2 regions of the Micrococcus sp. TA1 genome follow, and region 2 is predicted to be linked to the other one. Evidence: predicted binding sites of a transcription regulator. Region 2 holds the regulator's gene; the other holds the start of a gene.

Region 1 (14,273 bases), 550 kb from region 2:
GCCGACGTAGGCCGCCGAACTGAACCGGCTCCCACGCTCTCCCGATCCATCGTCCCTGAACGAGGCATTGGCGCTTTCCGGACTCATGCCACTCCGGGGCTCCGCTTCCAGACTGGAGTCGCAGCAGGGCTCCGGGCAGGCCTCTGGAGCGGACCCGCTCGATGATCGTCGAGCCGGGAGCTCCGACGGCGGCCGGAAGGTGTGGTCCAACAACGTCTGGTAGTCGATCGTCACGAGTACTTGTGGCCGGGCTCCCCCACCACCGTCGGGAGCGTCGGTTCCGGCGGTGAGGGCGAGGGCACCCGTCAGTGCGCTGATCATTCCGTCCAGTTCTTGTTGGCTCCGGGTCCGTTCGTCCAGGTCATCGGGGTCACTGACCGGAGTGTTCCAACCCGCGGGCTCGCCGGCCGCCGCGGCGGCGTACCGTGCGGCGCGCTCTGTCTCTGCCTGGGCCTCGAGCTCCCTTGCCGCCCGTAGCTGCTGCGCCCACAGGATGCCGGGGTCCGAGAACACGTCGGCCCCGTCCATGCCATCAGGATCACGGACGCCGCCGGTTACACGGTCACCATCGAGCGTTGCCTCCAGGTCGGCCTCGATGTCGACGTCGACGACCGTATCGACACCGCTGTTCGCACTGGAACTTTTGCCTGCACGAGAGGTGTTCGTGGGTCCCGTGGTGCAGGCCTGCCGAGCCGGACTCGCGGACTCCGCCGTTGGAATGGAGTCGCCGGCGGGAGTGGAAGCGGCGGTTGGTATGGAGTCAGTCGGGGTGGAAGCGGCACCGGCGGGGTTGGACGGCGCGGAACTCTGCGCTCGGGTGTTCGAGGCGGCTGAGACGAGGGTCTTGAGGACTTCGTGCTGGCCATCGGTGGCCACTAAGGACCAGCGATGCAAACCCGTCCGCCGGCCCCGGTAGAACAGCCCCTGCTCAGCCCGCCGCCGGCTCTCGGTGGGCTCGGCCCCGTCCGGGTTCACGAGCGCGTCGAAACGGATCCGCCAGTGCGCGCAGACCGTGCCCAGTGCGTCCGGGTCGAGGACTCGGGCAGAGCTCACCAGAGACCGTTCCCCCTCGACGAGCAGCTGGTCCACGTCCGCAGGGGCCACCTTCGCGTCCGTCGACTCCGCCCGGGCGCCAGCCAGGGTGGATGCGATCACGTCCACGGCGGCCGGGTCCAGGTCTGCTTCCGAGGCGGCTCGCGACAGGATCGGCAACCGGGGAGGCATTGCCTGAGTGCGATCGAGGGTCGGGGTGGACAGGACGTACCGGGATCGCTCGATCCGGGACCTGGCGTGCCGACGGGAGATGCGCAGGTGCTCCCTCAGGTAGTCCACGGCATCGCGATAGGCGGACTTGCCTTCGGGAATGCCGAGGATCTCCTTCCGGCTCGCGTGCTCGTCGAACAGCCTGTCCGTGTGACCGGCCAGCGCGGTCCGCGCCGAATCGACGACCCGGCCCAGCTCTTCCACGGACGTGTGGAGTTCGGGGAACGTTCCCCGGGGCGGCGGGACCTCGACCGGAGTCTGCGCCATGGCGTCCTCGAAGCTGATGTCCTCCACGACATCCGCATGCAGTCCCCACTCATCGGCCGGATGCAGTCGGTCGTTGGAGGGGAAGTGCGGTAAGCGCTCCACGAGCATCGGGTCGCCGATTCTGCCGGCCAGCTCGCCCACCAAGGCCCGGGCTGCATCGAGGAGATCGGGAAGACTCCAGTCCGACAATTCGTCCGGGATCCGCCCGCCCATGGTCTCCTCCTTCCCGTTCATCGTTACCGCTGATCCTTCACGGCCGTTGCTCCCCTTCACGGTCGCTGCTCCGAGGCCAGCCGATGATCCTTGTCCGGGCGGCAGCCTGGCTCCGGCCCGTATGGCGTCCTCTAGTACATACATTCGACTATGCATCGCGGACGCGGTAAGAGCCTGTCGGTCATGTGTGGATGAGCGGGGCTGACGCGTCGGGTGTGGAGTACGGACGGCCTGCTCCTGAGGCACCGCACCCGGCGCCTAGCCGCACGGTAGCGCCTTCCCTACGCTGGGTGGCCACTGGCGCAACCGCCCGGTAGACCGCGGTACCGAGCCCCACCTCCCCTTCCCACCCCGATTCCGGAGGACACCGTCATGTCCAGCACACGCCATCCACGGCCGCCCCGCGTCCGCGTGCAGAACTTCGCGGTCTCCCGCGAGGGCATCGCGGCCGGGTTCAACCAGACCCTGGAGCGCCCTTTCGGTGACCTTGACCCGGCTCCGCTCATGAGCTGGGCCGGGGCCACCGACAGCTGGCCCAACCGCACGGATCCGGGCGGCAGCCGCGGCCTGGACGACCACATCGTGCGCGACTTCACGCACAACATCGGCGCGGAGATCATGGGGCGCAACAAGTTCGGCCCGATCCGGGGCCCCTGGCCGGACGAGGAGTGGCGGGGCTGGTGGGGTGATGATCCGCCGTTCCGCACCCCGGTCTTCGTCCTGACCCACCATCCCCGGTCGTCGTTCTCGCTCAGCGACACGACGTTCCACTTCCTCGATGCGAGCCCTGAAGAGGCAGTGAAGGTCGCCCTGCAGGCGGCCGGGGGCCAGGACGTCCGGATCGGGGGTGGCGTCACCACCGTCCTGCAGTTCCTGGAGGCGGGCCTCATCGACGACCTGCACGTCGCCGTCGCGCCCGTCGAGTTCGGCGACGGACTGCGCCTGTGGTCCAGCCCCGTGGAGCTGGAGGACCGGTTCCACCACGAGAGCGTCCCGAGCCCCAGCGGCGTGGAACACCACTTCTTCTGGCGCTGACGGAGGACGGTTCACTCCTCCGGCGTCGGCAGCAGCTCCCAGGTCTCCGGGTGCGGGACCGGCACGGGCCGGTGGATGTCCAGCTCGCGCACCCCGGCGCCCTGGATGCCCCTCCCCCGGCGGTCACCGCCGGTCGCCGAGCTCTCCGGCGGGAGCCCGACGGCGCCGCGCACCCTGACCGGCCAGTCGCCGGTGTCGTGGTGGGGGATGTCCCGGGGCGCACCGGCGTCCGGAGCGGACCCGGCACCGGCCGCGACGAGCCGGCGCCGGGCCCCGGGACCCCAGGGGACCGGTTCCCGGGCGCCACCGGACCGGGCGGCGGACCGGTCCCGGCGCAGCCAGGCCCGCCATTGCTCGCGCGTGCTGTCCAGGTAGTCCGGGTCCGGCAGCGCCTCGGGCCGGTGCAGGTCCCAGGCGCGGATGGCCTGCAGGCTGATCGCCTTGGGCCCGGTCCGCCGGGTGGTGCCCTCGATCAGCAGCAACCGGGCCGAGAACAGCATCTCCCCGGTCTCGTGCTGGGCCTCCGTGAAGAACGAGGCGTCCACGCAGCCGGTCCCGTCGTCCACGGAGATGAAGACCACGCGCTTGCCGCTGCGCATCGGCGGGGTCTGGGTGGCCACGCGCACCCCGGCCACCAGCACGCGGGACTGCGAGCGCAGGCTCAGCAGGTCCTCCGCCGCCGTGACCCCGAGGGCGTCCAGGTAGGGCCGGTGCGAGTCCATCAGGTGCGCGGTGGTGTCCATGGCGGTCAGGTCGAGTTCGGTGCGCACCATCTGGTCGCGGCTCGGGGCGGGGAACATCGGCACGATCGCCTCCGTCTCGGTGTCCGGCAGGTCCAGGGACAATTGCCCGTCCACCTGGCGGGGTCCCGCCGTCCGCTTCCGCCCGGTGGGGGCCTCGCCGAGCATGCCCGCCGATCCCCCGGCGTGCTGCAGCTCCAGGTGGTGTACCAGGTCGGTGCGCGAGGCCCCGCCGGGGGGCAGCAGGCAGTCCAGCGCCCCCAGCTGGGCCAGTCGCTCGAGGTTGCGCCGGGTGGGCCGGGCGCGGTCGCGCACGTCGGCCAGCGAGGCGTACGGCTGTCCGGCCACGATCCGCCGGACCTCGCGCTCGCTCAGCCCGGACATTGAGGTGAGCGCCAGGCGGATGCCCCACCGGCTGCCGTCGGGATGCCGGGAATGCCCGGGACGTGCAGGACCACCGGGCAGTTCCGGGTGGGCCGGCACCCACTCCATCCGGAACCTCTCCGTGGAGGCGTTGATGTCCACCGGGAGCACGGGGATGCCCATGCGGCGGGCCTCGGCGATCATCAGCCGGCGCGGGTACATGCCCGGGTCGTGCTCGAAGATCCCGGCCAGGAACGCCTCGGGGTGGTGGGTCTTGAGCCAGGCCGAGTGGTAGGTGGGCACGGCGAAGGCCGCCCCGTGGGCCTTGCAGAACCCGAAGGAGCCGAAGGCGTGCAGGGTGCCCCAGACCTCGTCGATGACGTCCAGGGGATAGCCCTTCTCCAGCGCCGCGGCCCGGAAGTAGGCCTCCACGACCTCCTCCTGCGGTCCACCGATCTGTCGGCGGAACTCGTCGGCCTTCGCCAGTCCGCAGCCGGTCATGGTGTCCAGGGTCCGCAGCACCTGCTCGTGGAAGACGGTCACCCCGTGGGTCTCGGATAGCACCGGTTCCAGGTCCGGGTGCGGGTACCTCGCCGCCGCGAAGCCGTGGCGCTGCTCGAGGAACGGGCGCACCATGTCCGACTGCATGGGACCGGGGCGGAACAGGGAGATGTCGATGATCAGGTCGTTGAACTCGACCGGGGCCAGCTTCCCGATCAGCTCCCGCTGGCCCGGTGACTCGATCTGGAAGATCCCCAGGGTGTGGGTGGTGCGGATCATCCCGAACGTGGCCTCGTCGTCCAGCGGCACCCGTTCCAGGTCGACCCGCTCCCCCGTGGTCCGCTCGATCTCCTCCAGCGTGTAGGCGATCGTGGACTGCATGCGCACCCCGAGCACATCCAGCTTGAGCATGCCCATGGGGTCCATGTCGTGCTTGTCGAACTGGCTCATGGGCAGCTCGATGCCCGAGGGCTGCACCGGGGTCCGGTCCAGCAGTGTCCGGTCCCCCAGGATCACCCCGCACGGGTGCATGGCGATGTGCCGCGGCAACCGGTCCAACCGCTCGGTGAGGTCCACCAGCAGGTCCAGTTGCTGCTGTCCCGCGGCCCGCCCGGACTCGACCTGCTCGGCGAACCCGCGCAGCTCGGGCATCCGGCCCATCGCCTCGCGGAAGCTCGAGGCGGAGAACCGCCACAGTTGCTTGGCGATCGTGTCCACCTGTTCGGCGTCCATCCCGAGCGCCATGCCGGCGTCCCGGACCGCCCCGCGGGCCCGGTAGCCGTTCTGCATGCTCATCAGCGTGGTGCGCTCGTTCCCGAACCGGGTGAAGATCGCCGCGTAGACGTCGTGCCGGCGGGCGGACTCCACGTCCACGTCGATGTCCGGCAGGGTGGAGCGGTCATGGGACAGGAAGCGCTCGAAGATCAGCTCGTGCCGCATCGGGTCCACGTTCGAGATCCGCAACAGGTGGTTGACCAGCGAGGACGCCCCGGAGCCCCGGGCCGAGACCCGGACCCCCAGGTCCTCGATCATCCGGACCACCTCGGCCACGGTGAGGAAGTAACTGGCGAAGCCGAGCCGGGTGATGATCCCCAGTTCGTGTTCCAGCCGGTCCTCCAGGTCCCGGCCGGCCCGCGACGACGAGAACCGGCTGCCGCTGTACAGCTGCGGGAAGCGGGCGTGGGCCCCGGTCAGGGTGCGCTGGCGCAGGGCGGTGACCGGGTCGCCGTCGATCCCGATCACCGAGGCCTCCGGTACCGTGGGCCGCCCCCAGCCCAGGTCCGGTCCGGGGTCCATCCGGCAGGCGTCGGCCAGGGCATGGGTGGCCTCCAGCAACGCGCCGGCGCCCTCTGCCCCGGCGGCGCGGCAGACCTCGCGGGCCACCTGGTGCATGGATCCGGCCGGCTTCAGCCAGCCCTGCCCGTTGGGCTGGAGGTCGGCCAGGGCCTCCAGGGAGCTCAGTGCCCGGGCGGCATCGAGGACGTCGGCGGTGGCGGCACCGTCCGGGGTGGCGTACCGTACCGCGTTGGTCAGCACCGCCGGGACCCGGGCGTCCCGGGCCGCGCGGAGCATCTTCACGGCGTGCGCGGCCGAGAGCTTCTCCCCGGGCGGGGACAGGTGGCAGACCACCTCCACCCGCAGCGACCCGGCCGGCAGGGCGGCCTTCCAGCGGCGCAGCAGCGCCCGGCCGGCGGTGTACCTGCGCGCGGCCATCAGCTGCCCGACGTCGGATCCCGGTCCCAGCAGCACGAACAGTTCCGGTGGGGCGCCGTGGTGGGGGCCGGCGGCCCAGCCGGCCAGCTCGTCCATCGTCACGTACGGCGTGCCCCCGGCGGACCCGCCCGTGGTGTGGGCGTGGGCCGCCGAGACCAGCCGGACCAGGGCACGGTAGCCGCTGCCCCCGGTCCCCCCACGGGCCAGCACGACCACCCGGCCTGCGCTGTCCAGCACCCCCGTGCCGGTGTGGTCGGATCCCCGGTGCACCGCCAGGTCCACGCCGATGACCGGGTCCAGGCCGTGTTCCCGGCAGGCCCCGACGTGCTTGGCGGTGCCGTACAGGCCGTCCCGGTCGGTGCAGGCCAGGAGATCGGCGCCGTCCGCGGCGGCCGCCGCGGCCAGCTCACCGGGCCAGGACACCCCGTAATGGGCGCTGAAGGCGCTGGCTACGTGCAGATGGGGGAACCCGGGGGTACCGCCCATCAGGCGCTCTCCCTCAGGCGCACGGCGGCGCCGTCATGGATGCGGACCAGCCGCCACCGGCCCGAGTCCAGGTGGTGGGAGATGTCCAGGGTGAGCAGCGGTGAGTTGCGGGCCCGTTCCAGGCGCACCTGCACCCGCCAGACCTCGTGGTCCACCAGCCCCGCGCCGCGGCCTCGCTCGGCCCGGTGTTCCTCGGTCCACCAGCGCCGTCGTTCGTACCAGCGCACCGGTTCGGCGGCCAGTACGTAGTCGCGGCCGTTCCACCCCAGGTGCAGCGGCACCCCCGCGGTCGTGCAGGCGACCGTGACCGATTGCGTGAAGATTCCCATGGGACCTGATATCCGTCCTTCTCGTCGTGCCTTCTCAGTGCCGTCGGTGCCGGGGTCCACGGTGGCTCCGGTCCGGCCGTCTGGGAAGGAACGGCGAACCGGAACCGGGGATGACCCGGCCTGGCGGTGGGAGGTAGCGGTCCGAGGGGAAGGTCCGGCCGTACTCCCACCATGGTATTAGAACGCATGTTCGAACACCACACGTCAGGCTAGGGAGGACGCCGGACACGATAAGCGCGCAGGTCACGCGCGTGTGCGTCACCCCTCAGGCACGGGGCAGGCCCGGGGGCGGAACGAGAAGGCGGAGCCAGGCGGACACCGGGTCACCGCGGCGGCGGGGTCACCAGGACCGCAGGGTCACCAGGACGGCAGCGCCGGCAGCGGACCGTCGGCCTCGACGTTCTCACCGTCACCACGGGCCAGCCAGGCCAGCAGGCCCTCGCGGTCGGACTCGACCCTCAGGGCGCCGTCGCCCACGACCCACTCGTCGCGCTCCTCGGTCACCAGGGTCATGCCGGGGGCGCCCTTCGCGCGCATGGTCCGCACCGCGGCCTCGACCGCGTTGAGCAGGGAGTCCGGGTCGGCCTCCTCGATGGTCCACGCCGTGTCCAGGTCGTGGTGGTGCACGACGACCTCGGAGATGCGCAGCGCGACGATCGAGGTCACCGGGATCTCCTTGCCGTGCAGGTCCACGGACTCGACGGCCGGTTCGCCACTGAGCCGCTCGGACTGCTCCGCGAAGAACGCGGACGACTCGTGAAGGCGGCGGAGCAGCTCCTCGCGGGGCAGGGCGGCCAGCTCGTCGATCTCCCGGTCCCGCGCCTCACGGGAGGGGTAGAGCTGCTGCTCCTCACCGGTGGTGGCCCAGTCGATGAGCCGCACGAGTGCCCGGCCGTTGGAGGCGAGGTGGGCCAGCACGTGGGCCCTGGTCCATCCCTCGCACAGCGACGGGGCACGCAGCTCCTCCTCGGACAGGGAGGCGGCGGTGGCCTCGAACATGGCGGTCTCCCGGCCGAGGCGGGACAGGTCGGAGTGCAGGCGCGCTGGATTGATCATGAAGGCCACCCTATCCACGCGCCGGGGGGCGTTCCACCGTCCGGACGGGTCCATCCAGACGGGTCCGGACGGCATCAGGAGGTTGCGGATCTCAACGGCCCGCCGGTGCCGCACCCCCCGGCGGAGGACTGGGTAAACCCCTCATATGATGCAGGTCACTCCTCTGGGACTCTGGAACGCAGCCCGGGGACCGGCAGCCGGCCGGCCCACCACGAACCGATCCGAGAGGACCGACAGCCCATGTCACACCCTCCTACCCCCGTCGCCCACGATCCGCGCCAGGAGGCACGCACGGCCAACTGGGTCGCGGCGATCGTCTGCTGCGCCCTCGTCTTCGACGGCTTCGACCTGACCATCTACGGCACCGTGCTGTCCACCCTGCTCGATGACCCGAGCCAGATCGGCCAGCTGGACGGCGCGGCGGCCGGCGCCCTGGGCTCCTACGCCCTGATCGGGGTCCTCGTCGGCTCCCTCACCTGCGGATTCCTGGGCGACCACTTCGGCCGCCGCCGGCTCATCCTCGGCGGCATCGCCTGGTTCTCCATCGGGATGTTCATCACCGCGCTGACCACCTCGGTGGCGGCGTTCGGCGTGATGCGCCTGCTCACCGGACTGGGGCTCGGGGTGATCCTGGCCACGGCCGGGGCCACGATCGCCGAGTTCGCCCCGGCGGGCAAGCGCAACTTCTACAACGCCCTCGTGTACTCCGGGATCCCCGCCGGCGGCGTCCTGGCCGCGCTGCTGGGCATCGTCCTGCTCGAACCGCTGGGCTGGCGCGGACTGTTCATGATCGGCGCCACGCCGATCCTGTTCCTGCTGCCGCTGGCCTGGTTCAAGCTCCCCGAGTCACCCCGCTGGCTGCACGCCCGCGGCCGCATCGAGGAGGCCCGTGCCGCCTCCGCGCGGACCGGGGTGCCCCTCCTGGAGGAGATCGTGGTCCAGCAGGCCGGCGCGGCGCCGGCCAAGCGGGGATTCGCAGCGGCCTTCTCCCGCCAGTTCTTCCTGCCGACCGTCCTGCTGGGCTTCATGTCCTTCTCCGGCCTGTTGCTCACCTACGGCCTGAACACGTGGCTGCCGCGCATCATGGAGGGCTACGGCTTCGACAAGGGCTACTCCCTGTCCTTCCTGCTGATCCTCAACAGCGGGGCCGTGCTGGGCGGGATCGTCGCCTCGCTGGCCGCCGACCGGCTCGGTGCGCAACGGATTGTGGCCACCACCTTCGTCCTGGCCGGGATCACCCTGGCGCTGATGACCTTCCAGTTCCCGGCGCCGGTCCTGTTCCTCTACATCGCCGTGGCCGGGGTCGGCACCCTGGGCACCCAGGTGCTGATCTACGGGTTCAGCTCGAACTACTACACGACCAATGCCCGCGCCGCCGGGGTCTCCTGGGTCGCCGGCTTCGGGCGCATCGGTGGCGTGCTCGGGCCCCTCATCGGGGGCTGGCTCACCGCGGCCGGCGTGGGCGGCAGCACCGCCTTCTACATCTTCGGCGGTGTGGCCCTCTTCGGCGCTCTGGTCACCCTGGCCGTGCCGCGGCAGTCGCGGCTGGAACGGGCCACGGACACCGCGGCCACCGCGGACGTTCCCGGCATCACCGGCGCCACCGGCGCCACCGGCGCCACCGGGCACCATGGCGCCGAGGCCGGCGAGCCGGCGAGCGCGGTCCCGGCGTCGCGAGCCTGAACGCCTCCGTGCGGCCCGCCGCCGTCCCTCAGTCCTCGGGACGGTAGCGGGCCGCCAGCTCGCTGCGGGACCGGACGCCGAGCTTCCGGTAGATGCGCGTCAGGTGGTACTGGACCGTCTTCTCCGCCAGGAACAGCGAGCGCGCCGCCTCCTTATTGGTGGCCCCGTGCGCCACGAGCTCCACCACGGCCTGTTCCTGCGCCGTGAGGTCGACGTCGGCCCGGCCCGCGGCCACGAGCACGGGGTCCGCGGGGGCGTCGACGGGGCCGACGTCCATCCCGGTGGCCTTGAGCTCGCGGTCACAGCGCTCGACGTAGGTCACGGCTCCCAGGGAGTCGTAGAGGTCCTTCGCCACCTGGAGCACCGAGGAGGCCAGCCGGCGCTTCCCCGCCCGGCGCATGCTCTGGCCGAAGGCGAAGCTGATCCTGGCCTGCAGGTAGGGCCGGTGCAGTCCCCGCAGCTGCCCCAGCGCGGACTCGAAGTGGTCGCGTGCGGCGTCCGGGTCGCCCTGCGCGGCGAGCAGCCGGCCCCGGGACCAGGACATCCGGGCCTGGTCGGAGGGAATCGCCCGTTCCCGGCACAGTCCCTCGAACGCGGTGAGGAACTCCTCGGCGCGCTCCAGCCGGTTCGTCATCACCAGGGCGTTGACATAGGTGTCCTGCCACGGCCAGAAGGAGACGCGACCGGCCGTCCAGGGGTCGATCTCCGTCAACGGCTCGAGCGCCTCCAGGGCGCTCTCGTAGTCGGACCGGGCCTCGTGGAACCGTGCCCTGGCCAGGTGGGCGGGCACGAGCATGGCCCGGTAGGTGCCCGGGTGGACGGCGGCCCTGGAGACGTAGTGACGCGCCCGTTCCCAGTCCCCCCGCATGGACCACAGCTCGGCGGCCGTCCAGTACAGCAGGGGCCCGATCAGGGGCATCCGGGCCGATTCCAGCCGGACCGAGGCCCGGGACACCGTGGCCGCGGCGGCGTCCCAGTCCCCCAGCACCAGTTGGGTCCGCGCCAGCCAGGCCTCCGCCCACAGGGAGATGCGCAGCGAACCGCCACGATGTTCCGTGGGGGTGGCCGCCTCGAAGCCCACCAGCGCCGACTCGACCTGGTCGGCCCGCAGGGCCAGCCAGGCGGCACCCATCTGGATCCGCTGCTTCTGGGCGTTCTCCCCGGCGCGGGCGGTGGCCCGCTCGTAGGCGGCCTCGGCCTCCTGCAGGCGCCCACGGGCATACAGACCGAGCCCGTAGATGGCCTCCGACTCGATGTGTGCCGGGCTGCCCGCCTCGGTCAGGGACATCGCCGTCTCGCCCCACTCGGTCATCAGCGGCCCGTCCCACGACGCCAGGCCGTGCAGGACGAAACGCTGGGCCGCCTGGGCGGCCGCCGCCGGGTCCCGGTCGGCGTCACTGGTCCGCCATGCCTCCTCGAGATGGTGCCGGGCGCTGCGGCTCTGGCCCGAGACGGTCGAGAGGTAGCCCAGGACCGAGGAGCGCAGGGAGGAGGACGGCATGGCCTCCACGGCCGAGGTCCAGGTCTGGGCCCGGGCGATGTCCCCGGCGCCGACCGAGGCGTCCACCGCCCGCAGCAACCGGTCGTCGTGGCGTTGCGGGTCCGTGGTGAGACGGGCCGCGGAGAACAGGGCGGACGAGACGTCCTGCCACGCGCCCCGTTCGCCCTGCCGGGCGGCGAAGTCCTCGAGCTCGGCGGCCAGGGCCGCGTCCGGTCCGGCCGCGGCGGCCACCCGGTGGGCCAACCGGTCGGCCTCCAGGGGCACGACGGCGGCCGCGCGCCGGTGCCGGGCCAGTCGCCTGCTCGGCAGGGCCTGTTCGTAGATCGCCTCGGCGGCCCCCGGCTCGACGAAGGAGACCGCCGAGCCGTCGTGGTCCACGGTCCACCGCAGCAGTCCGGCGCGATGGCCCTCGTCCAGGGCCTCGATCACGGCCTCCGGCCCGCTGAGACCGCTGACCGCCTGGATCTCGGCGAGCCCGGCCGGGGAGCCCAGCACGGCCAGGGCCTCGGCGACCTCGACCAGTCCCGGCGTGGCATCGGCCATCAGGCCCCGCACCCGGGACTGCATCCGGGCACTCGCCGGCAGTGACGGGAACCAGCTCTGCCAGGTCTCCGGCGGCATCTCCTGCAGCAGTTCCAGGACCGGTCGCGGCAGTCCCCGGGTGTGCCGGACGAGGCCCTGCGCCGCCGTGTCCCCCAGGTCCAGCCCGAAGCGGGACCGGGCGAGCCGGCGGACGTCCTCGGCGTCCAGGGGGTCCAGGCGCAGTTGGCGGACCCGGTACTGGCCGAGGAGGTCCCGCAGGCCGGGGGGCAGGGCGTGGGAGCGGGAGGGGTCGAGGGTGAACAGGAAGAGCACCTTCGAGGACTTCAGCCGCCGCATCACGAACACCAGGATGCGCACGCTGGCCTCGTCGAGATGGTGGACGTCGTCCACGGCGACCACCACGGGCCCCCGCAGCTGCAGTGTCTCCAGGTGGGTGGTCAGGGTGGCGGCGTAGTTCGCCGCCTGGGCGACGCTCAGTTCGGGCACCGGCATGGCGGGCGGCATGGGCGTGGCGTCGTAGCCCTTGGCCGACCGCAACGGTGCGGTGTCCATGAGCTGGGAGTACCCGGCCAGGGCCAGTTGGGACTCCCAGGCGTCCCCCACGGCGTTGAGGACCCTGATGCCGCGACCGGCAGACCGGCAGTGCTCGAGGAAGGACTCGAGGACCGCCGTCCGGCCCGATCCGGAGGGGCCGCTGAGCACCACGGTGCCCACCGTCCCGCGACGTGCCTGGCGCAGGGCCTCGTCCAGCTCGGCCAGGACCCCCGCGCGGCCGACCAGCACCCGGTCCGGTGCTGTCTCGCCGTCGGGCACCGTGTACTGCATGCGCACGAGACTAGCGGACGTGGGGGTGGCGCCCGTCACGGGACGGGCGCCACCGGCAGCCGCGCTCAGCCCAGGTCCCCCCCGGCGACCGGCAGCACGCTCCCGGTCAGGTACGAGGCCTCGGCGGAGGCGAGGAACACGATGGGCGCCGCCTGCTCGTCCAGCGTCCCGTAGCGCTTCATGAACGAGGACTCCACCGTCTGGTCGACGATGGCCTGGTACCACTGTCTCTCCTGCTCGGACTCCGCCTCGGGCCCCCGCTTCACCTTCCGCGGCGGCGCCTCCGTGCCGCCGGGAGCGGTGGCGACGACCCGGATCCCCCGTCCGGCGACCTCCATGGCCAGGGACTGGGTGAGCGCGTTGACACCGCCCTTGGCCGCCGCGTAGGGCACCCGGTTCATGCCGCGCGTGGCGACCGAGGAGACGTTGACGATCACGCCCGAACCCTGCGACAGCATCGTCGGCAGTACGGCGCGGCAGCTCCACAGCGTGGGGAACAGGGACCGGCGGATCTCGCGTTCGATCCGCTCCTCGTCGTACTCCTCGTAGGGCCGGGCCCAGATGGTGCCGCCCACGTTGTTCACCAGCACGTCCACGCGGCCGTGGGCGGCCACCGCGGCCTCCACGGCCTCGGCGGCGCCCGCGAACGTCTCCAGGTCCGCCGTGACCGAGGTGGCCGAACCGCCGGAACCGGTGTGGCCGGCGTCGTCGTTGATCCCCCGGGCCACCTCGTGGACGAGGTCGGCACGGTCCACGAGCACGACGGCGCCGCCCTCGGCCGCGATGCGCTCGGCCACCTTCTGCCCGATCCCCTGGGCGGAGCCGGTCACGACGGCGACCTGGTCCGCGAACCGCCCCGGGGTCAGGAACTGGCCGGCATGGCTCCGCCCCATCAGGCCCCGGCCACCTTCGCGTCGATCGCGGTGTCCATGGTGCCCTTGGCGTCGCGGGTGTGGTTCATGATGACCTCCCGCGCCCGGTCCCGGTCCTGCGCCTCGAAGGCCGAGACGACGTCGAGGTGGTCCTGGGCCACGCGCGAGAAGATCTCCGTGCCCTTCTCGAAGGTCGCCGCCATCTGGGCGTGGATGTCCAGGCGACGGTAGGACTCCAGCAGGGTGGGGTTGCCGGAGATGGTGAAGAGGTACTCGTGGAACTCCTCGTTGGTCCGCACGTACTCCTCCGGGTCGCCCACCCGGTCGCCGTCGACGAAGTCGACCGTGGCCTCGGCCAGGCGGCGGAACTGGGCCATCTGCTCCTCGCTGAGCCGGCCCATCATGAGCTCGGTGATCGCCAGCTCCAGGCCCATGCGGGCGTCGAGGTGGGCGAAGCTGTCCTCCTTGCGGAAGTCCAGCCGGCCGGTCTCCAGCGAGGAGATCGCCTCGGCGGCGGTGAGGGTGTCACCCTCGGCGGCCACCTGCTCGGGCGGGACGGGGGCACCGGTCTCGGCGTCGCCGCCCGTGGTCTCCTTCGGGGCGAAGCGCTCGAAGTAGAGGTTGGCCGGCTCGATGCCCTCGGAGTCCAGCCACTTCGAGACGGCGTTGACCATGGGCGGCGGGCCGCACAGGTAGATGTCCACGTCGCCCTCGTTGACATGGGTGGGTTCGATGACCTGGGTGACGTAGCCGGTGTGCGGGGCGGAGGTGCCCGGCTCGGAGGCGATGTAGTCCCAGGTGAAGTTCGGCAGTCGCTCCTCGTAGGCGCGCAGCCAGTCCAGGCCCACGATGTCGGCCTCGCGGGTGACGCCGTAGACGAGGT
Region 2 (14,273 bases):
GGATCGCCCAGCACGCCGAGCAGGCCGGGTTCGAGGTCTTCGCCACGGGCCAGCACCACAACCCGCCCTTCGTGGCCCCCGGCAACCCGCCGACCCTGCTCGCGTTCCTGGCCGCCCAGACCCAGAAGCTGATCCTGTCCACGGCGACCACCCTGATCACCACGATGGACCCGGTGCGCCTGGCCGAGGACTACTCCTACCTCCAGCACCTGGCCGAGGGCCGCGTGGACCTGACCATGGGCCGCGGCAACACCGGCCCGGTCTACCCCTGGTTCGGCAAGGACATCAGCCAGGGCATCCCACTGGCCGTGGAGAACTACCACCTGCTGCACCGGCTGTGGCACGAGGAGAACGTCGACTGGCAGGGCCGCTTCCGTACCCCGCTGCAGGACTTCACCCTGACCCCCCGGCCGCTCGACGGCGTCGCGCCCTTCGTCTGGCACGGTTCCATCCGCTCGGCCGAGATCGCCGAGCAGGCCGCCTACTACGGCGACGGCTTCTTCCACAACAACATCTTCTGGAACAAGGAACACGTGATCCAGATGGTGCAGCTCTACCGCCAGCGCTACGAGTACTACGGCCACGGCAAGGCACCCCAGGCCTACGTGGCCCTGGGCGGCCAGGCGTTCATGCGCAAGAACTCCCAGGACGCCGTCAACGAGTTCCGCCCCTACTTCGACAACGCCCCGGTCTACGGCCACGGCCCGTCCCTGGAGCAGTTCACCCGGATGACCCCGCTGACCGTGGGCTCCCCGCAACAGGTCATCGAGCGCACCCTGTCCTTCCGGGACTGGGTGGGCGACTACCAGCGCCAGATGTTCCTCATCGACCACGCGGGACTGCCCACGGACGTGGTGCTGGAGCAGATCGACCTGTTCGGCGAGGAGGTCCTGCCCGTGCTGCGCAAGGAGTTCGCCGCCCTGAAGCCCGCCGACGTCCCGGAGGCCCCCACCCACGAGTTCCTGGTGGCCCGCCACGAGCGCGGCGAGGACCCGGTGCCCGGCGGCGCGGAGGGCTCACAGGCCTGGAAGGACGCCCAGGAGCGCGCCGAGAAGGCCCAGGCCTCCGAGAAGGCCGGGGCCTGAGCCGTGGAGGAGCTACCGGACCTCGGCGACCCGGAGGCGTTCGGCGCCCCCGAGTCCACCGACCCGTTCACCCCGCAGGCCCGGCACCTGGTGGTGGTCTCCGGCGGGCTGGGCGACCCGTCGTCATCCCGCCAGCTGGCCGACCGGCTGGCCGCCGCCGCCTCTGACCGCCTCTCCGCCGAGGGAATCGTCCCGGAGGTGCACGTGGTGGAGCTGCGCCTGCTGGCCACGGACATCGCCGAGGCGATGGTCAACCCGTCACGGTCCGAGGCGCTGCAGGCGGCCCTGGAGGAGGTGTCCCAGGCCGACGGCATCATCGCCGTCTCCCCCACCTTCAAGGCCAGTTACTCGGGGCTGTTCAAGTCCTTCTGGGACCTCGTGGAGGACGACGCCGTCCGGGACGTCCCGGTGCTTCTCGGCGCGACCGGCGGCACGCCGCGGCACTCGCTGATGATCGACACGGCGATGCGCCCGCTGTTCAGCTACCTGCGCACCAAGGTGCTCTCCTCAGGGATCTTCGCCGCCTCGGACGACTGGGGCGAGGTCGAGGGCGGCCAGGCCTCCACCCGCACCACGCCGTTGCAGACCCGCATCGCCGCGGCCGGGGCGGACCTGGCCTCGGTGGTCGGACGGTTCCCCGCCCGCCCGCGCCGGGCCTCCGGTGCGCCCGCACCCCTGGAGGTGATTCCCTTTGACCAGCTCCTCCGCGGAGAGTGACACCGGCTCGTGGTCCCGCAGCGCGGTCCCGGGACGGCAGCCGGCGGACACCTCCCGTCAGGCCTGGCGCGCCTACTTCGAGGCGACCGCCCTGCTGCAGGACCGCCTCGAGCGGAGCCTGAAGGCGGGTGTGGACCTGCACCTGGCCGACTACAACCTGCTGCTGCTGCTCACCGAGGCCCCGGGCGGGCACCTGCGCATGGGCGAGCTGGCCAGCCTGATGGTGTTCTCGCCCTCGCGGGTGACCTATCAGGTCAAGACCCTGGAGAAGCGCGGGCTCGTGGAGCGTCGCGCCTGCGTGGAGGACGGCCGTGGCTCGGAGGCCGTCATCACCGACGCCGGCCGGAGCCTGTTCCGCAAGGCAGCGACCCTGCACGCGCGCCAGGTGAAGGACCTGTTCATGGACCGGCTCGACGAGCAGGAGACCGAGACCCTGCTGCGGGTCTTCTCCCGGCTGGGCTGCGCCCTGGAGGACGGCGAACGGGTACCGGAGGGTCCCGGGACTACCGGCTGACCGTGATCTCCACGGAGTCGGCCCGCTCGGCCAGGGCCGGCACCTCACCGAGCACCTGTTGCAGGGTGGCGGCCATCAGCCGCAGCGCGGCCTCGTCGCCGGAGGTCGCCAGCGCGGGGTCCGGGTAGGCCACCAGCCGCAGTTCCGGTCCGGAGCCCCCACCGGGCAGCACGGCGCCGGAGGCGGTCCGGGAGGCCACGCCGGCCCCCGGCGTCAGCGCGATCCTCGCGAGCCCGGGCACCAGGTCCACCACGGACGCCAGTTCCTCGGCCAGCTCGGTGTCCTGGTAGGACGGGATCCAGGCCTGCTGCCGGGCCAGTGCCCAGACAGCCGGGCGGCGCACCACGAACGTGCGCTCGGCTGCCGGGTCCACGACGACCAGTTCGGCACCCTCGTCCACGGCGGACAGGCAGGCCCGCGGCATCCAGGTCGCCACCGGCCGCGCCTCGGGGTGCCAGGCGGTCAGCGCCGGGACGTGGGTGAACACGGGCAGGGCGGCCCGGCCGTCGGGGGCCCTGAGCGTCACCAGCGCGACGTCCGCCTCCTTGTCCCCGTGCGGTCCGTCCCCGTGCGGCCCGTCACCACCGTGGTCGTCGTGCTCGGCCACGGTCGGCAGCACGGCGGCGAAGACCCGCATGCGGGACAGGGCGTCCACGACCTCGGCCTCGCCGGCCTCACCGGCCGCCAACCGGTCCAGGACCGGGCCCCAGGCCGGGTCCGCGGTGCCGTCGTCGGTGTCGAAGGCGTGCAACGGGTTGGCCGAGCCGTCGATCCCGGCCCCGCCCAGGTCCCGGCCCTCCCAGGCGACGCCCGCGGAGTCCGCCGGGCGGCCGGACTCGTCCCGGTGCTGGCGCTCCAGGTTGCGCCGGATGGCCGCCTCGATGTGCCCGGGCAGGTGGCGCTCCCGGTCCTGGCCGGTCACTGGATGGGGGCCTGCTTCACGGCGTCCTCCACGCTCACGCCGCGGGACACGAGCAGGGCCTGCTCCAGGCTGAACCGGCCGGCGTACAGGGCCTTGCCCATGATGGCGCCCTCCACGCCCCGGCCGACCATGGCGTACAGCGCGGCCACGTCCTCCAGCGAGGAGATGCCACCGGAGGCCACCACGGGCTTCGGCGTCTTGGTGCACACCTCGGCCAGCAGCTCGGTGTTCGGGCCCCTCAGCGTCCCGTCCTTGGTGACGTCCGTGACCACGTAGCGGGCGCAACCGGCCTGCTCGAGGCGGTCGAGCACCTCCCAGAGGTCACCGCCCTCCTTGGTCCAGCCGCGCGCGGCCAGGGTGGTGCCGCGCACGTCCAGGCCGACCGCGACCTGGTCGCCGAAGCGCTCGATGACCCGCGCGGTCCACTCCGGGTCCTCCAGGGCCGCCGTGCCGAGGTTCACGCGCGTGGCACCCATCGCCAGGGCGTTCTCCAGCGAGGCGTCGTCCCGGATGCCACCCGAGAGCTCGACCTTCACGCCGAGCTCGTCCACCACGCGGGACATCACGTCCCGGTTGTCCCCGCGGCCGAAGGCGGCATCCAGGTCCACCAGGTGGATCCACTCGGCGCCGGCCTTCTGCCAGGCCAGGGCGGCCTCGAGCGGGTCGCCGTAGGAGGTGGCGGAGCCGGCCTCGCCCTGGACGAGGCGCACGGCCTGGCCGTCCTGGACGTCGACGGCGGGCAGCAGTTCCAGCGCCGGTGCGCTCTGCGGGGTCTGGCTCATGAGGGGGTTCCTCTCGGTTCGATCGGACGAGGTGGTCTAGGACGAGGCGGTGACGAAACCGGCGATGATCGCCAGCACGGCGCACACGAGGAAGCCGACCTGCAGCCATACGGGCGCCTTCTGCTGGCGCAGCGACCAGGCGCCACCGATCAGCAGCCCGCCCAGGGCGATGAGCAGGGTGGACCAGAAGGGCATCAGAGGGTTCCGAGCCAGTTGGCCAGCAGCTGCATCCCGGCGTCACCGGACTTCTCGGGGTGGAACTGGGTGGCGGCGAGCGGGCCGTTCTCCACGGCGGCGATGAAGTCCCCTCCGTGGTTCGCCCAGGTCACCTTGGGCGGGGCGATCTTCTCGTGGGCCTGGTCGAACTCCCACTTCAGGACGCCGTAGGAGTGCACGAAGTAGAAGCGCTCGTCCTCGATGCCCCGGAAGAGCGCGGAGCCCTCGGCCGGGCGCACGGTGTTCCAGCCCATGTGGGGCACGATCGGCGCCGGCAGGGCCTCGACCACGCCGGGCCACTCGCCCATGCCCTCGGTGCGCACGCCGTGCTCCACGCCGGCGTCGAAGAGGATCTGGTGACCCACGCAGATGCCGAGCACGGGCCGGCCCCCGGCCACCCGCCGGCCGATCCACCGGGTCGCGCCGAGGTCCTTGAGGGCGGCCATGACGGACTGGAAGGCGCCCACTCCGGGGACCACGAGCCCGTCGGCGTTCATCACCTCGTCCGCGTCCGCGGTCAGTCGTGCATCCGCCCCGGCGCGCTGGAGGGCGCGCACGGCGGAGTGGGTGTTGCCGGACCCGTAGTCCAGGACGGCGACGGTGGGACGGGCGGCGCCGGTGACACCGGCCATCAGAGCGCACCCTTGGTGGAGGGCACCCCGGTGACCCGGGGGTCGTCCTCGACCGCGGCCCGCAGGGCGCGGGCGAAGGCCTTGAACTGGGCCTCGACGATGTGGTGCGGGTCCCGGCCGCGGACCAGGTCCATGTGCAGGCAGATGGAGGCGTGGTAGGTGATCGACTCGAACACGTGCCGGGTCATGGACCCGGTGAAGTGTCCGCCGATCAGGTGGTACTGCTGGCCCTCGGGCTCGCCCTCGTGCACCAGGTACGGTCGGCCGGAGACGTCGACGACGGCGCGCGCCAGGGCCTCGTCCAGCGGCACCGAGGCCTCGCCGAAGCGGCGGATGCCCCTCTTGTCCCCCAGCGCCGTCCTGAGCACCTCGCCGAGGGTGATGGCCACGTCCTCGACGGTGTGGTGGACGTCGATGTGGGTGTCCCCGGTAGCGCGGACCGTCAGGTCGATCTGCGAGTGCCTGGACAGTGCCGTGAGCATGTGGTCGTAGAACGGCACCGAGGTGGAGATCTCGGAGGTGCCGGTTCCGTCCAGGTCCATCTCGACGTAGACGTCGGACTCGCTGGTGGTGCGCTGCATCCGCGCCTTCCGGCCGGAGATCAGCTCTGCGCCCATGCTCTGTCAGCTCCTTGCTGTTGGGGGGATCCGGTGGTCCAGTCTACCGGGCCGGTCACTGGCCGGACGTCGTGGCGGGTGCCTCGGCCAGGACCTCCCGCAGGGCGGTGAGGAACGCCGTGGTCTCCGCCTCGGTCCCGGCGGTGACACGCAGGTGGTGCGGGATCCCGACGTCGCGCACCAGGACCCCGTGCTCGAGCAGGCCCTGCCACACCGCGTGGGAATCGGCCAGTCCGCCGAAGAACACGAAGTTGGAGTCCGAGACGGCCGGGGCCAGACCGAGATCGCGCAGCCCCTCCACGATCCGGTCGCGCTGGGCCTTGATGTCCTCGACGTTCTCGAGCAGGACGTCGTAGTGCTGCAGGGCGGCGTTGGCCGTGGCCTGGGAGACCGCGGAGAGGTGGTAGGGCAGGCGCACCAGGCGCAGGGCGTCGGTGACCTCCGGTGCGGCGGCGAGATAGCCCAGGCGGGCGCCGGCCAGCGCGAAGGCCTTCGACATGGTCCGGGAGACCACCAGGCGCGGCCGGCCCGGCAACAGGGTGAGCGCGGAGCGCGTGCCGGCGAGGGCGAACTCGGCATAGGCCTCGTCCACGACCACCATGCCCCCGTAGGCCTCGGTGGCGTCATAGACGGCCTGCACCACGTCCAGCCCCAGGGCGGTGCCGGTCGGGTTGTTCGGGGAGCACAACAGGACCACGTCCGGCCGGTGCTCGGCGACCTGGGCCGCCGCGGAGGCGGCCGTCAGGGAGAAGTCCTCCCCGCGGACACCGGCCACGTACCGGGTGTCCGTGCCGGCGGCCAGCAGCGGGTACATCGAGTAGGTGGGCGGGAAGCTCATCACGGTGCGCCCGGGCCCACCGAAGGCCTGCAGCAGTTGCTGCAGGATCTCGTTGGAACCGTTCGCGGCCCACAGGTTCGCCGCGGACAACCCGTGCCCCAGGTACTCCGCCAGGCGCTTGCGCAGTTCGGTGAACTCACGGTCCGGGTAGCGGTTGAGCGTCACGGCGGCAGCGGCCACCGACTCCGCGATGGCGGCGACCACCTCGTCCGGGACCGGATGGGTGTTCTCATTCGTGTTCAGCGCCACCGCCACGTCCAGCTGGGGCGCACCGTAGGGGCTCAGGCCCCGCAGGTTCTCACGCAACGGCAGGGCGGCCAGGGCCTCCGGATTCGAGATCGCATCCTCATCACTCACCCGAGACAGCCTAGGCGCTCAGTCAGTCCCCCGAGCCCCGGTGACGTCCGTGCATGGCACGCCACGGTCCCCCCTCTGACGCGGCTCGAACCGGGCGACGGGCCGGCCGAGGCCGCGGACGTTCCGGTGGTGCCCGCGTCAGCCCCGGGGGACGAAGAGGACCTGCCCCGGCTGCAGCTCGGAACCGGTCAGGTCATTGAGCTCGCCGATCCGCAGGATGGTCTGATTGCGCGGAGCGTCCGGGGCCACCTGGCCGGCCACGGACCACAGGGTGTCACCGTAGTCCACGGTGACGGACTCGACCGGGGCGACCACGGGGCGCTCCGGCGATGCTGCGGCCGGGGCCACGGCATGGGCGCCCAGGAACACGGCGGCCGCGGCCGCCAGCGCGGCCACGACGAGGATCGGGAGTCCGACGAAGAGGAAACGGCCACGACGGTTCAGGTGGAATCCGGCCGAGCCGGCGGTGCGGGTCACGACCGATGCTGCAGTGCTCATGCTCTTCAACCTCTCCGCCCGGGGCGACCGGGCTGTTCGAACGTGTGTTCTATCCGTTCGCCCTCTTGTCTAGCACGTCTGTTCGAAACACGCCAAACATTATTCGAACATATCTTTGAATCCGCCCTGCCCCTCCGGTAGCCTCTGAGGCACGTGATGGCCCGTCAACTCCCCGCGGGCCGACCATGAGACATCTCAACCGGCACCACGGACACGCTAAGAACGGATCTTCGAATGGCCTCCCGGACTCCCCGACCCGAACCGGACTCCCAGCCCGCCCCTGCCGCCCGGACGCTGACCGCGCGCCAGCGGGTCATCCTGGGGTCGATCCGCTCGGCCATCGCGCAGCACGGGTACCCGCCGTCGATGCGGGAGATCGGTGACGCCGCCGGACTGGCCTCGCTGTCCTCGGTGACCCATCAGCTGGGTCAACTGGAGAAGTGGGGGTACATCCGCAAGGATCCGGGACGGCCCCGCGCCATGGAGGTCCTGCTGGACGAGGACGGACAGCCCGTGTCGACGGCCGCGGCCGGCGCCCCGGACACCGCCGACCGCCCGGCTCCGGTCACGGCCCTGCACACCGGTGCGGTGGAGGGCACCTCCGTCCCGGTCCCGCTCGTCGGTCGCATCGCCGCCGGCGGGCCGATCCTGGCCGACCAGCAGGTCGAGGACGTCATGACGCTCCCCCGCCAGCTCACCGGCGAGGGAGAGCTGTTCATGCTCAAGGTCTCCGGTGACTCGATGGTCGATGCCGCGATCTGCGACGGGGACTGGGTGGTGGTCCGCCAGCAGAACTCGGCCCAGAACGGTGACATCGTGGCGGCCCTGCTGGATGATGAGGCCACCGTCAAGACGTTCCGGCAGCGCGACGGGCACACGTGGCTGCTGCCGCAGAATTCGGCCTATGAGCCGATCCTCGGAGACGAGGCGACGGTCATGGGCAAGGTGGTCACGGTCCTGCGGGCCCTCTGACCGGGACACTGATGCGGAGCGCGGCGATGAACCACCGTCCCTTCCCGAGAGGCGTCCGGGTGGCGGACGCCGAGCGCTTCGTCTACACCCGGGGACGGCTCCTGGAGCGTCGTCGCCTGGACCTGCTGTTGCACGGGGGCGGTCCCGAGGGCGTCCTGGCGGCGCTGGGCGCGTATCGCAACCCCGACGGCGGATTCGGTCACGGCCTGGAGCCCGATGTCCGCTCCCCGGTGAGCGAGCCCCTCGCCACCCTCACCGCCCTCGACCTGCTGGCCGGGTGGGACCTGGCCGACCATCCCTGGTTCCGCAGCGCGCTCGAGTGGGCTGCCTCGGCGTCCGGGCTCGACGGTTCGCTGCCCTTCGTCACCGAGCCCTCCCTGGCCTGGCCGCACGCGCCCTGGGTACAGCTGTGGCCCGGAGGATCACACCTCACCTTCGGCTTCGCGGCCGCCGCCCTCCGGACCGGCTTCGTCGGCGGGTGGGCCGAGGCGGCCACGGAGTGGTGCCGCTCCCAGCTGCGGGAGGGTGGGCTGTCGGCCTACGCCGTCAAGTACGCCCTGCGCTTCCTGGCCGCGGACCGGGGTCCCCGCACCGAGGGTCCTGCCGAGACCGCGGCGATCGAGACATGGCGCTCCCGCCTGGACCGCGACGGTGCGCTGCCGGTGGAAGGCGGGGCCGAGGGCGAACGACTGCACCCCTGGGACCTGGCCGCCGACCCGTGGTCGGCCCCGGTGATCGAGCCGGGGGCCGCGACCCCCGCGCGCCTGCTCTTCACCGACAGGCAGCTCCGGGCAGACGTCGACCGGGTCGTCATGGGCCAGCAGTCCGATGGGGGCTGGCACGTCGACTGGGCCGCGTGGTGCCCGGGCCAGGGCCTGGACTGGCGGGGCATCCGAACGGTCGAGGTGCTGGAGCTGCTCTCGGCCGTCGACCGCTCGTGATCCCTAGGCCGGGTCGCGCAGGCGTTCCAGCACGCCCCGCACCACAGCCGGGTCGGTGGTCGGCCAGAAGTCCGGCAGGGTGGACCGCAAGAACCCTCCGTAGCGTTCGGTGGCCAGCCGGGGGTCCAGCACCGCCACGACGCCACGGTCCGTGGTGGTCCTGATCAGCCGGCCGGCGCCCTGGGCCAGCCTCACGGCGGCGTGGGCGGCCGAGACGGCCATGAACCCGTTGCCGCCGTGACGGCTGACCTCCCGGGTGCGTGCGGTCCCCAGCGGGTCGTCCGGACGGGGGAACGGGATGCGGTCGATCACCACCAGACGGCAGGCCGATCCGGGCACGTCCACGCCCTGCCACAGGCTCATGGTCCCGAACAGGCAGGTGTCCGGTTCGGAGGCGAACTGGCGGACGAGGGCCGAGAGGGTGGCGTCGCCCTGGCAGAGGATCTGGGGCGCCGCCCCCAGCCTGCTGCGCATCTCCGCGGCGGCGTCCTCGGCCGCGCGCCTCGAGGAGAACAGGCACAGTGCCCCTCCCCCGGAGGCGCGCAGCAGGGACTCGAGCTCGTCGTAGGCGTCCGGGGAGGAGGTCCGGCCGGGCCGGGGCAGGTGCCGGGCCACGTAGAGCACGCCCTGGCGCGGGTAGTCGAAGGGGCTGCCCACGTCCACCCCGGTCCATCGCGGAGCGCCCGGCCCGAGCAGGCCGAGCGAGCCCGCCACGGGGTCGAAGGACTCCCCCACCGTCAAGGTCGCGGAGGTCAGTACCGTGGTCGCCTGGCCGAACAACCCCTCCCGGAGCCGGCCGGCCACCGACAACGGGGCGACGCACACCACCGGCGCGGCGGTCTCGTCACCCGGGACCCATCCGGTCCCCGGCTCGAAGCGGCCCGGACGGGAGGCCCACAGCACCTCGGGGTAGTCCGCGTCCGGGACGGCGTCGAGCATCCTCTCGGCCACCTCGAGGACCTCCTGGAGCCGTGAGCGTGCCATCTGCCGGCCACCGTCGGCCGCCTCGGCGGAACCGCCTGCCCCACCGGGCCCCTTGGAGTCGCTGAGCCCCTGCCGCGCCGCGTCCCGGACCGCCCGCAGGGCGTTCTGCTGGACCTCGTCCGGCCCGCGCGGGATGAGTCCCGTGGGAGTGGCGGCGAACGCCGCGTCCAGCCCGACGCCGGCCTGCATCAGGTCCTCGACCGCGATCGCCGTGTGCTTGCGTGCCGCGGAACCGGCCGCCTGGACGATGGCTCCGGACAGTTGTCCGGTCACCGCCCCCGTGACCCGGTCCTGCAGCTCGTGGGCCTCGTCCACGATCACCGCGTCGAACTCCGGCAGGACGGCCAGGCCCTCGAAGGCACTGATGGCCAGCAACGCGTGGTTGGTCACCACCACGTCGGCCTCGGCCGCATCGGCCCGCGCCCGTTCCGAGAAGCACTCCTCGGCCATCGGGCAGCGCTGGGCGCCGATGCAGTCGACCGCCGAGACCGAGACCTGGCGCCAGGCCCGGTCACTCACCCCGGGCTCGAGGTCGTCCCGGTCCCCGGACTCGGTCTCCTCGGCCCAGTCGCGCAGCCGCTTGACCTCCCGGCCCAGCGGGCTGGTCGGTCCCGCGTCACCGGTGACCATCGCCTCACCGTCGTCGGCCAGGCCGAACAGGGCCTGCCCGTCCTCCTCGGGGAAGCCCCCGTCGATCTTGTGCCGGCACAGGTAGTTGGAGCGGCCCTTGACGAGTGCCACGGTCATCTCCCGGGGCAACTCGTCCTGCAGGGCCTCCAGCAACCGCGGGGCGTCCCGGCGCATGATCTGCGCCTGCAGGGCCAGGGTGGCGGTGGCGACCACGACCGGGGCCTCGGCGTCCACCGCGTGCTGCAGTGCCGGCACCAGGTAGGCCAGCGACTTCCCGGTGCCGGTGCCGGCCTGTACGAGCAGGTGGGTCCCGGACTCCAGGGAGCGGGCCACCTCCACGACCATGCGGCGCTGGCCCTCGCGGTGCTGTCCGCCCGTCGCCTCGACGGCCGCGTCCAGCCACTGCAGGGCCTGCCGCTCGGCCTCGGTCCGGGCGAGCACGTCCTGATCCGGAGCGGTGTGCTGTGCCGTGTCCGTCATGCCCCGGCCGGTTCCGGCCGGTCGACGGAGAAACGCCGCAGGTCATCGGCGAGGTCCTCGCGGACCAGCACCCGCAGCCGGGTGCCTCCCGACTCATAGGTCTCGGAGATGATGTCCGCATCCGGGGAGTGCAACCGGGAGACCACGTCCCCGTCCGTGAACGGGATGAGCAGGTCCAGGGCCACGTCCGGACGCGGGATGGCGTCCGCGATGGCCCGCTCGAGCTCGGCGATGCCCTCACCGGTACGTGCGGACACCACCACCGAGCGGGGTTCGCGCTGGCGCAGCCGGGCGATCGCCACCGGGTCCGCGGCGTCGGCCTTGTTCAGCACGATGATCTCGGGGATCCGGCGCGCGTCCACCTCGGCCAGCACGGTGCGGACCGCGGCGATCTGGCCCTCCGGGTCCGGGTGCGAGGCGTCCACGACGTGCAGGATCACGTCCGCGTCCGCGACCTCCTCGAGGGTCGAGCGGAACGCCTCGACCAACTGGGTGGGCAGGGACCGCACGAACCCGACCGTGTCCGAGAGCGTGTAGCCGATCCCGTCCGGGGTGACCGCCTTGCGCACGGTGGGGTCCAGGGTGGCGAACAGGGCGTTCTCCACCAGTACCCCGGCATGGGTCAACCGGTTCAGCAGTGAGGACTTGCCGGCGTTCGTGTATCCGGCGATCGCCACGGACGGCACCCTGTTGCGGCGGCGGTTGGCCCGCTTGGTCTCGCGGGCGGGCTTCATGGCCGCGATCTCCCGGCGCAGCTTGGCCATCCGGGTCCGGATCCGCCGGCGGTCCAGCTCGATCTTCGTCTCACCGGGACCGCGGGAGCCGATGCCCTCGCCGGCGGCCGCCCGGCCACCGGCCTGACGGGACATGGACTCACCCCAGCCGCGCAGTCGCGGCAGCAGGTACTCGAGCTGGGCCAGCTCCACCTGGGCCCGGCCCTCACGGGACTTGGCGTGCTGGGCGAAGATGTCCAGGATCAGGGCGGTGCGGTCGATGACCTTCACCCGGACCACGTCCTCGAGCGCACGCCGCTGGGAGGGCGCCAGCTCCGAGTCCACGACCACGGTGTCCGCGCCGGTCATCGCGACGATGTCCCGCAGTTCCTCGGCCTTGCCCTTACCGAGGAAGGTGGCCGGATCGGGGGTGTGGCGGCGCTGGATGAGGCCGTCGAGCACCTCGGAGCCCGCGGTCTCGGCGAGCGCCGCCAGCTCGCGCAGGGAATTCTCGGCGTCCGCGGCGGTGCCCTCGGACCAGAGCCCGGCCAGCACGACGCGCTCGAGGCGCAACTGCCGGTACTCGACCTCGGACATGTCCTCGAGCTCGGTGGAGAGCCCGGTGACCCGGCGCAGGGCCTGGCGCTCGGCGAGGTCGAACTGCTCACCGTCGGCCTCGGTGTGCCCGTCGTCGCCGTCGGACAGGGCCAGGGCACGGCCCTCGGTGGGCCTGACGCCGTGCTCGACGGAGGCACTGGCCGCATCGGCGGCCAGGATACGTTCGATCACGTCCTGGATCTGGGTCTCGTCCGGCTGGTCGTTCCCGTGCTGGGGGTTCTCGGTCATGGTCTCCTTGGAAGATGCGTGGTATCTAGGGTAGTCGCTCGGACGGACGCCCGAAGGGTCTGGCGTGCCGCTGGGGATGGGGTTGTTCGGGGCCATGGGTGGACCTCCCGGGGAATCGGCCGTCGGCCGCGGCGCTGCGCGGGGCCGAGCGGGTGCACGTCGAACGACGCCGATTCCGCGGCGGGGCGTTCGGGACGGTGCTGGATGGGTGGGTTGCCATCACGGAGCGATCCTCGACCCGTCAGCGCGGGGAGTCATCGGTCCGGAGCCGTGAGCAGTCGCTCACGCCAGCTCAGCGCAGGAAAATCCACATGCCGTCCAGTATATGGCCCCTGTCAAGTAACATCGGGCGGTGATGGACTCCGCACACTACTTCTCCGCCGACCCCGCCACGCCCGAGCGTCGACGCCGGATCACGCTCACCCTGGCCGGCCGGGAGGTCGCGGTGCAGACGGCGAACGGCATCTTCTCGCCGGAGGGCCTGGACAAGGGCACGGCGGCGATGCTCCGCACCGTCCCCGAGCCGCCGCCGTCGGGCCGGTTCCTGGACATCGGCTGCGGCTGGGGACCGCTGGCGCTCACGCTCGGGCTGTCCAGCCCGCAGGCGGAGGTCACCGCCGTGGAGGTCAACGACCGGGCGGCCCATCTGTGCCGGGACAACGCCGCCGCCCTCGGCCTGGACCGCGTCACCGTGTGCCGGCCGGAGGACGTGGCGGAGTCCGCCCGGTTCGACCTGATCTGGTCCAACCCGCCGATCCGCGTGGGCAAGGAGGCCCTGCACGGGATCCTGCTGCAGTGGCTCCCCCGGCTGGCACCCGGAGGCCGGGCCTTCCTCGTGGTCCAGAAGAACCTGGGGGCCGACTCCCTGCTCCCCTGGATCCGGTCCGCCCTGGAGGAACGGCACCCCGGTGAGTTCAGCGTCTCCCGGCACGCCACGGAGAAGGGGTTCCGGATCCTGCTGGTCGAACGCGCCTGAGCCGGCCCGTCCGGCCGGGGCGGGGTGCGGGAACGCGCCGGCCGCGCGGAGGACAGCGGGTCATCCCGGCCGTTGCCCTCGGGCGGTGACCCCCGCCGGTCCACGGATGCGTGCTCAGACCCCGAACGCGGGCGGGTAGGCGATCGGTCCGGAGGGCACCGGTTCGCCGAGCACGAGCGCCATCATCGACTCGTCCGGCGCCTCGAACGGCGCGCTGATCCCGAGGCCCGACGCCGGCCGGAACCCGAAGCGCGGGTAGTACCCGGCGTGCCCCAGCACGAGGACGAGGCGTTCCCCGGCCTCCCGCGCGGCCGAGAGCACGGCCTCGATCACCGCGGTGCCCGCCCCGCGGCCCTGGTGGTCAGGGAGAACGGAGCAGGGGGCGAGGGCGGCCGCCGGTTCCCCGCCCACGTGGCACCGGGTGATCAGTGCATGTCCCACGGGGCCGGCGTCGGGGTCGCGGGCGTCCGCGACGACCCAGGACAGCCCGGGCAGCCAGGCGCCCGGATCCCTGCGCAGGGCGTCCACGAGGTCGGCCTCGGCCGGCGTCGGG

Evidence for each region. The regulator LexA, encoded in region 2, represses DNA repair genes until DNA is damaged. The targets are predictions, from matches to a motif close to TCGAACANNTGTTCGA.
Region 1: the regulator LexA is predicted to act here: its motif matches at 7,089-7,104, upstream of GGQ69_RS05430 (DUF6504 family protein).

Annotation. Positions count from the first base shown of each region.
Region 1 covers NZ_JACHNW010000001.1:1,245,615-1,259,887, reverse strand. Annotated here, with positions in the region: gene GGQ69_RS05445 (HNH endonuclease signature motif containing protein) at 1-1,764, opposite strand, end outside; gene GGQ69_RS05440 (dihydrofolate reductase family protein) at 2,116-2,778, shown strand; gene GGQ69_RS05435 (DNA polymerase III subunit alpha) at 2,790-6,581, opposite strand; gene GGQ69_RS05430 (DUF6504 family protein) at 6,581-6,910, opposite strand; gene GGQ69_RS05425 (maleylpyruvate isomerase family mycothiol-dependent enzyme) at 7,268-7,966, opposite strand; gene GGQ69_RS05420 (aromatic acid/H+ symport family MFS transporter) at 8,207-9,649, shown strand; gene GGQ69_RS05415 (LuxR family transcriptional regulator) at 9,678-12,518, opposite strand; gene GGQ69_RS05410 (1,6-dihydroxycyclohexa-2,4-diene-1-carboxylate dehydrogenase) at 12,584-13,411, opposite strand; gene benC (benzoate 1,2-dioxygenase electron transfer component BenC) at 13,411-14,273, opposite strand, start outside.
Region 2 covers NZ_JACHNW010000001.1:693,705-707,977, reverse strand. Annotated here, with positions in the region: gene GGQ69_RS02950 (LLM class flavin-dependent oxidoreductase) at 1-1,085, shown strand, start outside; gene GGQ69_RS02945 (FMN reductase) at 1,089-1,802, shown strand; gene GGQ69_RS02940 (MarR family winged helix-turn-helix transcriptional regulator) at 1,777-2,316, shown strand; gene GGQ69_RS02935 (SseB family protein) at 2,306-3,238, opposite strand; gene priA (bifunctional 1-(5-phosphoribosyl)-5-((5-phosphoribosylamino)methylideneamino)imidazole-4-carboxamide isomerase/phosphoribosylanthranilate isomerase PriA) at 3,235-4,020, opposite strand; gene GGQ69_RS02925 (hypothetical protein) at 4,057-4,215, opposite strand; gene hisH (imidazole glycerol phosphate synthase subunit HisH) at 4,215-4,868, opposite strand; gene hisB (imidazoleglycerol-phosphate dehydratase HisB) at 4,868-5,485, opposite strand; gene GGQ69_RS02910 (histidinol-phosphate transaminase) at 5,541-6,680, opposite strand; gene GGQ69_RS02905 (LysM peptidoglycan-binding domain-containing protein) at 6,819-7,178, opposite strand; gene lexA (transcriptional repressor LexA) at 7,413-8,150, shown strand; gene GGQ69_RS02895 (hypothetical protein) at 8,177-9,091, shown strand; gene GGQ69_RS02890 (ATP-dependent DNA helicase) at 9,095-11,185, opposite strand; gene hflX (GTPase HflX) at 11,182-12,744, opposite strand; gene GGQ69_RS02880 (class I SAM-dependent methyltransferase) at 13,100-13,720, shown strand; gene GGQ69_RS02875 (GNAT family N-acetyltransferase) at 13,835-14,273, opposite strand, start outside.